2 regions of the Limosilactobacillus agrestimuris genome follow, and region 1 is predicted to be linked to the other one. Evidence: predicted binding sites of a transcription regulator. Region 1 holds the regulator's gene; the other holds the start of a gene.
What was found. Region 1 encodes Rex, which represses fermentation and respiration genes when NADH is low (regulators of the CRP and FNR family bind a similar motif). Its sites were predicted from a motif close to TTGTGAANTANTTCACAA; they were not measured.

Region 1 (6,602 bases):
CGCCGTTCTTATCAGTTGAGACTAAGTACCACTCACCATCATCAGTACCACGCTTTGCAGCTTCATCAGTAGATAAGGTAATAGTTTCTGGAGTTGTAACGGCAGCAAAGTTTTGGCTATCATCTGTTAAGCCATTACTCTTATCAGCATTTACAGTCCAAGTAATTGTAGGAAGCGTACCATTATTCAATGCATCAACAAACCATTCACCATTTACATTTTGTCTAGCATTAACTCTTTGACCCGTAACAGCATCAGTATAGTAAGTGCTACTAGTCAAAGTGACATTTTGAGTTGTATCATCTTGTAATTGCTTACCATTTTCATCATTTGCTACATAGTGAATTGTCCGCGTTGCTGTCTTAGTATCAGTATGTGCAATAGCCTTATTTGTAGTTAAGTGAATTGTATATACATACTTAGCGTCATCTTCCGTCCCTTCACTATGCTTGGCATTATCAGCATTATTAATACTAATACTACCAAAGTCATCGCTTGCAACCGTGTATCCTTTACTCTTGTATTCATCAACTTGATCATAAATACTTTGACGAGTCTTCTCAGCTCGATCACGCGTGTATTGATAATCATCTCCGGCTTCTGGTACCGGATTCTTTTCATAAGTATTTAATGTCTCACCAGTTACATCATCAATAATCGAAACCTTGTATAAAGGAGCATATGGATCAAAAACGCTCATCCCTCCATTATGCAGCGGATCATTTGGATCATATTTTACAGCTGGTGCATGAGCATACTGTCCATCATATCCTTTAACCTGATAATTATCCTTATAAATATATTCAGGGAAAGTATCTGTTGTAACGGGAGTCCATTTACCATATGTCACTTGCCCATCAGTATCGACAGTCTTCGTACGCCTAAACTCAAGAGCTTGACGGCCACCATAGTGTTGCTTAGTTACATGATCGATGTTAACTCCTTCATCATTTTCATCGCTCATTCCATAATAGAAGTAACGATTTACTGTCTCTTTTGTCCCATCGCTCGACACTTCGATATCTGTATTAAAGTATACTTGATTATTGGGAACATAATCGCCAATATTTATTTGCGTATAATCTACCTTATAATTTACCGTTTGATTATCATTAAATTCCGCTCCATTAAAGAATCTTTGCCAATTATCAAGATCGGGTAGATTGTTAAATGATGCTGCTATTTCTGATTCTTCAGGTTTCCATCGTTGTGATACATCTGGAGATTTAATAGGATCAAAATTATCAGCTTTTAGTCGATTAGCTTGACTATTAAATGTAAACGTTTCGCCAGTAGTTAAATTCTTAACATTGAATATTCCGTTTTTCACCTTATTGGTAACTAGATCGAAAATAACCGTTGGCGTAATTTGATACTGTACTTTATAATCAGGAACTTCTTTTCCTTGATCATCTTGCATCGTTTCACCATTACTTGCCGATGTGTAACGATAGTGAACATTTCGAGTAAGATTGTACGTATGATATACCTTCTGCTCTGTCTGATGCTTTAAATGAATTTGAACAATCATATTTTCACTAGTAAAAGTATCAGGAGCAATATAAGTGCCATTTAGTTCATAATACCCAATATCTAAAAGATCAAGCATCCGTTTAATACTCATCGTACCATTATTGTATGCTTTCGTACCAACCTTATCGCCAACTTTACCGTATGCGTAATGATGGCCACCATCTTCACTAGGCAGATAATCTGAATAATCTACTGTCTTACCATTATCGTCATCATCTACAAACGTCAAATCAATTTTTGCATTTTGACCTTGTTTTTCACTTACATCAGCGTTTTTTGTAGGCGCAGATTGTAAGGTGATTTGTAGACTATTACCGGTCTTTTCATTTGACTTAGAAGTGGAAGTTGGCTGTTCGGTTTCTGATGCTGTCGTAATACTTTCCAGTGAAGAGACTATAGGAACGCCCTCTATAGCAGTTGATTGTGAAGCTTCAGGAGTCGTTGGTGTAACTTTTTCGTTTTTAGTGGAAGATGCCAAAGTATCATCTGGAGAGGTAGTGTTACTCTTCAACGTTACCTGTTGACTATTAGCCAACTTACCACCATCTTCATTATTGGTATTACTGTCAGGAACTGGTGCTGAAGTTGTTGCTTCATCAGCGTGCGCTACTGTACCTCCCCCAATGATAAAAGTAGTTCCTAGTAAAACAGATGCAACGCCAACAGAAAGCTTTCGTAAGCCAAATCGTTGTCGTTGTTTTTGCATGCGTTTTAAATATTCATGTTGATTATTTTTAGACATTTGTTTTACCCTCCCAATATATAAGTTCAAACGTATTATAAACTATTTTAAATAAAATAAAACTATTTTTCCCTTATCTTCTAATAAATACTAGCAAAAAATAGTTAAAGCTAAAAAGCAGTAGTTAATATTTTTGGTTCTACAATATTAACTACTGCTATTCTATTAATTTTATTATTTTAGCGGGATGAGATTACATCATTCCACCCATTCCGGCTCCCGGTTGAGGTGCTGAATTTTGGTTAGCATTTGGCTCTGGCTTATCAGCAACTACTGCTTCAGTAGTTAATAACAATGCAGATACAGATGCGGCGTTTTGAAGAGCAGAACGGGTAACCTTAGTTGGGTCAACAATTCCGGCCTTAACCATATCTTCAAACTTACCGTCAGCAGCATTGTAACCAATTCCTGGCTTTTCGCTCTTCAATTGGTTAACAATGACTGAGCCTTCAACACCGGCGTTTTCAGCGATTTGACGAACAGGTGCTTCCAAAGCGTTCTTAACAATGTTAACACCAGTAGCTTCGTCACCGGTTGCCTTAATTTCATCCAATGCTGGAAGAACGTTTACGAGGGCAGTACCACCACCAGGGACGAATCCTTCTTGAACAGCGGCACGGGTAGCATTCAAGGCATCTTCAATCCGGTACTTCTTTTCCTTCAGTTCGGTTTCAGTTGCGGCACCAACCTTAACAACTGCAACACCACCGGAAAGCTTTGCAAGACGTTCTTGAAGCTTTTCCTTATCGAAGTCAGAAGTTGCCTTACTGATAGCTTGCTTGATTTGGTCAACCCGTTCAGCAATAGCTTCCTTGGATCCCTTACCATCAACAATGGTGGTGTTATCCTTGGTAACCGTTACCTTGTTAGCTTGGCCAAGTTGATCAACAGTAGCGTCCTTCAAGCTCATTCCTAAGTCATCAGAAATTACAGTACCACCAGTTAATACAGCGATATCTTGTAATTGAGCCTTCCGCCGGTCACCAAAGCCAGGTGCCTTAACAGCAACAACGTTGAAGGTACCACGAATCTTGTTCAAAACAAGAGTTGGCAATGCTTCACCAGTAATGTCATCAGCGATGATTAAGAGTGAACGGCCTTCTTGAACAACTGATTGAAGTAATGGCAAAATGTCTTGGATGTTACTAATCTTCTTATCAGTAATCAAAATGTATGGGTTGTCAAGGTCAGCTTCCATCTTGTCGTTATCAGTTACCATGTATTGTGACATGTAACCACGATCGAAGCTCATCCCTTCAACAACGTCAACGCTGGTTTCAACACCACGGGAGTCTTCGATAGTAATAACACCATCGTTACCAACCTTTTCCATTGCGTCGGCAATCAACTTACCAACTTCTGGGTTAGCAGCTGAAATTGAAGCAATTTGTGCAATGTCATCCTTAGTCTTAACTTCGTGTGACATCTTCTTTAATGCTTCAACAGCAGCTTCAGTGGCCTTATCAATCCCGCGACGAATACCAACTGGGTTAGCACCAGAAGTAACGTTCTTCATTCCGGCATTAACAATTGCTTGGGTCAAAACAGTAGCAGTAGTAGTACCGTCACCAGCAATGTCATTAGTCTTAGAAGCAACTTCTGAAACTAACTTAGCACCCATGTTTTCGAATGGGTTTTCCAATTCAATGCTCTTAGCGATTGTAACACCATCGTTAGTAATGGTTGGGTTACCATAGCTTTGTTCAAGGACAACGTTACGTCCCTTTGGTCCCATAGTGGTCTTAACTGTATCAGCTAACTTATCAACACCGCTAAGCATTGCACTCCGTGCGTCTTCGGAAAACTTAATTTCTTTTGCCATATTTTATTCACCTCAAATTTAAAATCAATACTATCATTACCAAAGTCTCGTTAACTATTCAACGATAGCTACAAGATCCTTTTCATGAACAACGAGGTACTTTTCACCGTCATATTCAACTTCATTTCCAGCATACTTATCAAAGAGGACCCGATCGCCTTCCTTAACAGCTGGTGCAAGCTTCTCACCATTATCTAAAGTCCGACCAGCACCTACAGCAATTACCTTACCGGTTGTTGGCTTTTCCTTAACGTTTGAAGCAAGAACAATGCCACCGACAGTCTTTTCTTCTTCTGTTTCTGCTTTGAGAAGAACACGATCTCCTAATGGTTTTAACACGTTAATCCCTCCAAATTGATAAATCTCATAGTTAAAAATTAGCACTCTCACATTCCAAGTGCTAATTACATTTTCTACTATAACATTTCTGTGACCGATTGCAACAAATATGTTTGGTAAGTGGATAAATAAAAAGAAGCCGAGAAAAAACAAAATGTTTTTTCTCGACCTCAAACTATTACTAATAGTCTCTGAACTTATAAAGTCTAATCGCGGAAATTAGTTTAATTTACTTTTCTTCTTTATCCTGATTGTTTTCAGCGTAGTTCTTAATAAAGTAGATCAGGGTTTGGAGTTCGTTTGTTAAATCAATGTTCTGAACTTGAACATTCTTCGGAACAGAAAGACGAACCGGAGTAAAGTTCAAAATTCCCTTAACGCCAACGCTAACTAACTGATCCGCAACCTTTTGGGAAGTTGAACTTGGAACAGTAAGGATTACGGCATCAATTTGTTGTTCCTTAATCTGCTTTTGCATTTCACTAGCTGGATAGATTGGAATCCCGCTCTTAACGGTGTTAGCTAATTCAGGCTTAGTATCAAATGCTGCACTAATCCGCAAGTTAGTATCTTGGTGGAAGTTGTAATTAAGGAGGGCACTTCCTAATGAACCAACCCCAACAAGGGCAACATTAGTTAGAGTATCCTGGTTCAAAATTCCCTTAAAGAAGTTCAGCAGGCTTTCAACATCATAACCGTAACCCCGCTTCCCCAATTCACCAAAGTATGAAAAGTCACGACGAATTGTGGCAGAGTCAACCTGAACTGCTTCAGAAAGTTCAGTTGATGAAACACGCCGCTTATTTGCACTTAATAATACACTAAGGTAACGGTAATAAATTGGTAATCGCTTTGCCGTTGCCTTAGGGATTTTCTTAGTAGCCATTTTCTACTATTCCTCCTGCAATTTTAGTTTTATTTAACATTAGTGAGCTTATATTCTTGGCTCAATTTTGTCAGCTTGTGAAATTCAATTCTCCTATTATTCTAGCAATAAACTCTTTAATTGTGAACACTTAAACAAAATTCTTTTTAAAACTTTTTTCGTTTGAGCGGTGCTGAACGTTATCTATCTCTTGACCTTTGTGAAATCAGGATTAACCAGCGTATAATAGAAGAGTATAATTTTTAAGAACGAGGTAAACAAAAAAATGATTCTTTTGCAAGCCAATAATGTCATGCGTCGCTTTGGCGCTGACGTCCTTTTTCACGACGTCAACTTACAAATTCAAGAACACGGGCGAACTGCCCTTGTTGGTCGAAATGGGGCCGGGAAAACGACCCTGTTAAAAATGATCGCAGGAATAACTAGTCCGGACGAAGGAACAATTGCTAAAAGCAAGGATCTTACTATCGGTTACTTAGCCCAGGATCAAGGTCTGGATAGTCAAAGCACGATTTGGGCTGAGCTTGATCTGGTGTTTGCTCCCCTCCACAAGATGGAAAAGCAAATCCACCAATTAGAAGACCAGCTAGCCTCACTTGATCCCTCTACAAAGGACTTTCAGCTAACGACGGAAAAGTATTCACAGCTCCAGGCCGACTTTAAAAAGCGTGGGGGCTACGAATATGAGTCCCGAATGCGGGGGATCCTCAAGGGCTTTGGTTTTGAAGAAGAAGATTATCAAACCGCTATTAATTCACTTTCTGGTGGACAAAAAACTAAACTAGCATTGGCAAAGATCCTTCTTCAATCCCCGGATCTACTAATTCTTGATGAACCGACAAACCACCTGGACATGAACGTCCTTGCGTGGCTCGAAGACTACCTTAAGAGTTACCAAGGTGCCCTCCTTGTCGTTTCCCACGACCGGTACTTCCTTGATAGGGTGGTTTCCGATATTTACGATCTTGATAATCACACCCTTCGTCACTATACCGGAAACTACACCCAGTTTATGGAGCATAAGCAAGAATGGTTAACTGCTGAATGGAAACATTATGAACAACAGCAAAAGAAGATCAGTAAGCTTGAGGACTTTGTTAACCGGAATATCGTCCGTGCTTCAACCACTAAACGAGCCCAAGCGCGGCGAAAACAATTAGAAAAGATGGAACGGCTTGAACGGCCAGAAACCGATGATAAGTCCATCCACTTCCATTTTCACAGCGAAAAGGATAGCGGAAACGAAGTCCTTGATGTTGAGCAAGCTGTCGTTGGTTACA
Region 2 (6,602 bases), on a different contig from region 1:
ACTACAATAGGTAATAGATACTTAAATGAGAAGGAGTCCTAAAGATGAGTGATCAATTTGAAATTCCAGAAACTATGCGGGCGTGGGAAGTAACGACTCCTGGACCAATTGATGGAGAAAAAGCACCGTTAAAAATGGTTACGAAGCCAGTTCCAAAGCCACGACGCGGTGAAGTCTTAGTAAAAGTTTTAACTTGTGGTGTTTGCCATACTGATTTGCATGTGGCAGAAGGTGATTTGCCCGTTCACCACGAACACGTTATCCCAGGGCATGAAATTGTTGGAAAGGTTGTTGGCTTTGGCCCAGAAACACAACGCTTTGAATTAGGAGAACGAATCGGGATCCCGTGGTTCCGTCATGCTTGTGGTGTCTGCAAGTTTTGTCGTTCTGGACATGAAAATCTTTGTCCTCATTCCGTTTATACTGGTTGGGACCATGATGGTGGTTACGCAGAATATGTTACTGTCCCGGAAGGATTTGCTTACCGGATCCCAGAAAAATTTAATGATCTTGAAGCTGCTCCGTTGCTTTGTGCCGGGATCATTGGTTATCGGGCTTATGAACGAGCTAATGTTCCTGCTGGTGGTCGTCTTGGTCTGTATGGCTTTGGTGGCTCTGCTCATATAACTGCCCAGATTGCTCTAGCTCAAGGAGTTGAAGTTCACGTCTTTACTCGAGGAGCAGATGCCCGGAAGTTTGCCCTTCAATTAGGGTGCGTTTCCGCTAAGGGAGCATACGATCTTTCTGATGTTCCGCTTGATTCCTCGATCATTTTTGCTCCAGTAGGTGACATTATTTTACCAGCACTTGAAAGCTTAATTCCGGGTGGAACCCTAGCAATGGCCGGAATTCATATGTCTGATGTGCCAATATTAAATTACCAGAAACACCTCTTCCATGAAAAGACGCTAACCAGTGTTGAAAGTAACACTCGGCGTGACGGTGAAGAATTCCTTACCTTGGCTGACCGATTGGATATCCATCCCGAAGTTACTGAATACCCACTCGAAAACGCTTTGGACGCATTAAAGTACGTCAAACGTGGCGACATCAAAGGCGCTTGCGTGTTGAGGGTAAGTGAATAGAGTGCGGCCCGTTAAAAGTTTCCGGTGGCTAACTATTTCTCCACCGAACGACGAACACGTCGTCGGAGGTGGAGGTCGTTAGCTTGAGGAAACTTAGGGCGAGCACGTTTTGGCTATGTTGCCTAGTAAACTCCCATTAATCTCAGGTATAATTAAACTCTTAATGTCGAAATTAAAGGAGGAAAAATAAAATGCAATATCCACAACTAGATCTTGCGGCCGTAAAGGGACCACAAGCAACGATAAAAACTAATCTTGGTGAAATCAAAATTCAATTATTTGAAGAACAGGCACCCAAGACAGTAAAAAACTTTGTTCAATTGGCTGAAAAGGGTTATTACGACGGGGTAATCTTCCACCGGGTTATTCCTGACTTTATGATTCAGGGTGGTGACCCTACCGGAACTGGCCGTGGTGGTAAGAGTATTTATGGAAAAGCATTTGAAGATGAATTTTCCGATCAGTTGTTTAACTTTACCGGGGCAGTTTCAATGGCTAATGCAGGTCCAAACACTAATGGTAGTCAGTTCTTTATTGTTTCCAACGAACACGTTCCTGCTAATATGATTGAGCAAATGAAGGCGGTTGGTTATCCACAAGAAATTATCGATCATTACGCAAAAGTTGGTGGAACCCCTTGGTTAGACCACCGTCACACAGTATTTGGTCAGGTTCTTACCGGAATGGATGTCGTAAAGAAAATTAGTCAAGTTGAACGGGATAACATGGATAAGCCAAAGAAAGATGTTGTTATGGAAAAGGTAACAATTGAAAATAATAACTAATAAATTGGCTTGTTTTGTATAATGAGTTTGTGATTTTAATCTTAAAGGCAGAAAAAATCTAGTTAATTTTTAAATAAATTAACTAGATTTTTTTGCTTGGCTAGTTTGTGAAAATAATTCGTCTTGTGATGACAAAACCAATGTTCACAGTTGATTAAGTGATTACTATAAGTGAAATTTATAGGAATTTAAAGGTTTGACTATGCATGACGATCCGCGTTAGGATAAATATGTAAATGATGTGTAATTTTTCACAAATAGATAGTCTATTTTTAAATGGAGGCTTTTACAATGACAAAATACCGTACTGAAGAAGATACTTTAGGTCCAGTTCAAATCCCTGCAGATGCATTATGGGGACCACAAACAGAACGGAGTCGCAATAACTTTCCAACTGGTCAGTATATGCCATTAGCCATTATTCGTGCTTTATTGAACATTAAGAAGGCTGCTGCCCAAGCTAACATGGAAACTAAGGCAATTTCCGCAGAAAAGGGTAACTTAATTGTTCAAGCAATTGATGAACTCTTAGCCTTAAGCAATGAAGACTTACGTAAAGACTTCCCATTAAAGGTTTACCAAACTGGTTCTGGTACACAAACCAACATGAACACTAATGAAGTTGTTGCTCACAAGGCACACCAAATTAACCCGGACATTGAAATCTTGCCTAACGATGATGTTAACAAGGGTCAAAGTTCAAATGATACTTTCCCAACAGCAATGAACGTTGTTGCCTTGGAAGCCCTTGATAAGTTGAAGCCTGCTGTTCAACACTTAATCGATGAATTAAAGGCAAAGCAAGACAAGTACATGAAGACTGTTAAGGTTGGTAGGACTCACTTACAAGATGCTGTTCCATTGACTTTCGGTCAAGAATTATCAGGATATGTCGCTGCTCTTGAACACGACCTTAATTACATTAAGACTCTTGAACCAACATTGAACGAATTGGCAATTGGTGGTACCGCTGTTGGTACTGGTTTAAACGCTGCTGAAGGAATGCCAGAAAAGATTGCTGAAAAACTTAGCGAAGTTTATGGCTTAAACTTAACTGCTGATTCAAACAAGTTCTACGGCTTGGCTAACCATTCAGGATTAGATGTCGTTCACGGTGCATTGAAGAGCTTAGCTGCTGATATGTTCAAAATTGCCCAAGATATTCGTTTCTTAGGTTCTGGTCCACGTGCCGGTTACGGTGAATTAAACATTCCTGCTAACGAACCTGGTTCATCAATCATGCCTGGTAAGGTTAACCCAACTCAAGCAGAAGCCGTAACAATGGCTGCTCTACGGGTATTCGGTAATGATACTGTTGTAACGATGGCATCATCACAAGGTAACTTTGAAATGAACGTTTACAAACCTGTATTGATTGATGCATTCCTCGAATCAGCAGACTTGATGACTGGTACAATCATGGGCTTTGCTGACAAGATGATCCATGGAATGACCGTTAATGAAGAACGTATGGAAGAATTAGTTGATAATTCATTAATGACTGTTACTGCATTGTCACCACACATTGGTTACCATGACAGTGCTAAGATTGCTCAAGCTGCAGATAAGGCAGGAAGCACTTTGAAGGAAGCTGCTTTGAAGTCAGGCAAAGTAACAGAAGAACAATACGATGAATGGATGGACATGTTAAAGATGACTAACGTTGATCGTAAAGACTAAGATTAAAAATTAATATTGAAAGGGAGAACTGCGTAATGGCTAAATTTCAACCGACATCTGTTGGCAAGTTAGAAAATGACTATGACGTTGTTGTTATTGGTTCCGGTGGGACCGGCCTTTCAGCCGCTATTCAAGCAAATGAATTGGGGATGAAGGTTACTGTATTGGAAAAGGAAGAAGAACTCGGTGGGAACACTAACCGGGCATCTTCCGGAATGAACGCCGCTGAAACCAATGTTCAACTTCACCACGGTGTGATCGATAACGTTGCTGACTTCTACCACGAAACCTATAAAGATGGTGGTCGGCTAAATGATAAGGATATGTTGGGATACTTTGTTTACCATACTGCCCCAGCAATCGATTGGTTAAGCGATCACGGTATCAAGTTAGATGACATTACCGTTACTGGTGGGATGTCTAAGAAGCGGACACACCGTCCAGCAAGTATGGCGCCAATTGGTGGTTTCTTGGTTAAGAGTTTGTTAGATGTTGTTGCTAAGGAAGAAATTCCTGTTTTCAATAAGACCAAGGTTATTAAGCTTCGTCAAGCTGAAGATGGTCGTGTTAACGGTGTTGAAGTTAACGCTGATGGGATCACAAAGATTATCAATGCTAAGGCTGTTATCTTAGCTACTGGTGGTTTTGGTGCATCGAAGGAATACATTAAACGCTTCCGTCCGGACTTAGAAAGCTACAAGACAACTAATCAACCAGGAGCAACCGGTGATGGTTTGAAGTTAGCAGAAAATGTTGGTGCTGAATTAATGCAAATGAACCTGGTTCAAGTTCACCCAACTGTTCAGCAAGATAACCCCCATGTTTACTTGATTGGGGAAGCTGTTCGTGGTGAAGGTGCAATCTTGGTTAACGGTGAAGGTAAGCGGTTCGTTAACGAATTGAATACACGAAAAATCGTTTCTAATGAGATTACTGCTTTGCCTGAACACAGTGCTTACTTAGTCTTTGATCAAGGAATTCGTGACCGCGCTAAGGCAATTGAATTCTATGACAAGGTAGGCTTAGTTGTTCATGGTGATACCATTGAAGATTTAGCAAAGAAGATCAATGTGGATCCAAGCAACCTTCAACAAACCGTTAATACTTGGAATAAAGCAGTTGAAGAACACAACGATACTGAATTCAACCGGACAACGGGGATGGATCGGGGAATCACTAAGCCAGGATTCTTCGCTATCCACATTGCGCCAGCTATCCACTACACAATGGGTGGAATTCACATTACACCAAAGACCCAAGTACTTGACGGAAATGGTGACATCATTAAGGGACTCTTTGCTGCCGGTGAAGTTGCAGGTGGCCTCCATGGTAACAACCGTGTTGGTGGTAACTCAATTGCCGAAACGATTGTCTTCGGTCGCCAAGCTGGTCAACAAGTTACACTTTACGCACGGAGTTTGTAAAAGCAAAGTGATCGTCGAAACCGGGAATTAACCTCCTCTAGAGCCTGGTTGGCTAACCTAGAACGATAAATGATGATGAAATCATCAGAATCGTTCGTAGCCAAATAGGCTTGCTCCGCTGCGTTAGCCTCTAAGGCTCTGGTTACGACGCGTAGCTAGCCTTTAGGATTCCCGCGATTAGACTCTATAAGTTCGGAGACTATTAGTGACAAAAAGAGGATGAGAAAAATGTTTTGTTTTTTCCCATCCTCACAAGCAATTATTACTATTTATAAGGGACGGAAAGATGAAAAAATTAGAAAGCGTAAATTATAAGGGGTTCATTTGGCCCGTTATTATTGGCCTAATCTTATGGTTCATGACCCCAATTAAGCCAGCCGCAGTTCCAGTTGCTGGTTGGCACATGTTTGCCTTATTCGTGGCAACAATCATTGCATGTATTACTCGCCCATTACCAATTGGTGGGGTATCAATTATTGCATTTGCCTTGACGGTGTTAACAAAGACCGTACCAATGGAAAAGGCAATTGTTGGATTTGGGAATGCCTCAATTTGGATGATTGCAATGGCCTTCTTCATTGCTCGGGGATTCATCAAGACTGGTCTTGGTCGGCGAATTGCCTTGAATTTTGTTAAGGCCTTTGGTAAGCGGACATTGGGATTAGCTTACTCATTGATTGGTGTTGACTTAATCTTGGCACCTGCAACCCCAAGTAACACTGCTCGTGCTGGTGGTGTTTTATACCCAATTATTGAATCACTATCACAATCATTTGGCTCGGATCCAAAAAAGGGGACTTCTCGAAAGATTGGTTCATTCTTAATCTTTGCGGAATACCATGGTGATATGATTACTGCCGCAATGTTTATGACCGCGATGGCTGCTAACCCGCTAGTTCAAACCCTTGCTAAAGGTAACGGGGTTAACATTACCTGGATTGGTTGGTTCTTAGCCGCCTTAGTTCCTGGTGTTATTTCCTTAATTGTTGTACCTTGGTTAATCTACAAGATGTACCCACCTGAAATTAAGGAAACCCCAAATGCTAAGCAATGGGCAGAAGATCAACTTTCAGAAATGAGTCCAATGACTCTTCCAGAAAAGTTAATGGCTGCTATCTTTGTAATTGCCTTGGTTCTCTGGATTGTCGGTAGCTTTATCGGAATTGATGCTACTTTAGCTGCATTTATCGCTCTTGGTCTCTTACTTCTTTGTGGTGTTTTGAGTTGGCAAGATGTCCTTCACGAAACCGGAGCATGGAATACATTAACTTGGTTCTCTGTTCTTGTTATGATGGCTGGCCAATTAACCGCATTAGGATTTATTCCTTGGTTAAGTAAGACTGTTGGTAGTTCTCTTCATGGCTTGAACTGGGTAATTGTATTAATCGTTTTGATTATTGCATACTTCTACTCACACTACCTTTTTGCAAGTTCAACTGCCCACGTTACAGCAATGTACAGTGCATTCTTGGCAGTGGCAATTTCTGCAAACGTACCGCCAATGTTAGCTGCATTGATGCTTGGGTTCTTTGGTAACTTAATGGCATCAACTACCCACTATGCTTCTGGTCCTGCACCAGTCCTCTTCGGTTCGGGCTACGTTCCTCAATCCAAGTGGTGGTCCCTCA

Region 2: the regulator Rex is predicted to act here: its motif matches at 2,110-2,127, upstream of NFR46_RS01150 (class II fumarate hydratase).

What each region holds. Positions count from the first base shown of each region.
Region 1 covers NZ_CALPCW010000005.1:26,898-33,499, reverse strand. Annotated here, with positions in the region: gene NFR46_RS04725 (YSIRK-type signal peptide-containing protein) at 1-2,275, opposite strand, end outside; gene groL (chaperonin GroEL) at 2,469-4,097, opposite strand; gene groES (co-chaperone GroES) at 4,152-4,436, opposite strand; gene NFR46_RS04710 (redox-sensing transcriptional repressor Rex) at 4,666-5,322, opposite strand; gene NFR46_RS04705 (ABC-F family ATP-binding cassette domain-containing protein) at 5,588-6,602, shown strand, end outside.
Region 2 covers NZ_CALPCW010000001.1:242,407-249,008, forward strand. Annotated here, with positions in the region: gene NFR46_RS01140 (zinc-dependent alcohol dehydrogenase family protein) at 45-1,085, shown strand; gene NFR46_RS01145 (peptidylprolyl isomerase) at 1,277-1,870, shown strand; gene NFR46_RS01150 (class II fumarate hydratase) at 2,162-3,550, shown strand; gene NFR46_RS01155 (flavocytochrome c) at 3,586-4,974, shown strand; gene NFR46_RS01160 (anion permease) at 5,261-6,602, shown strand, end outside.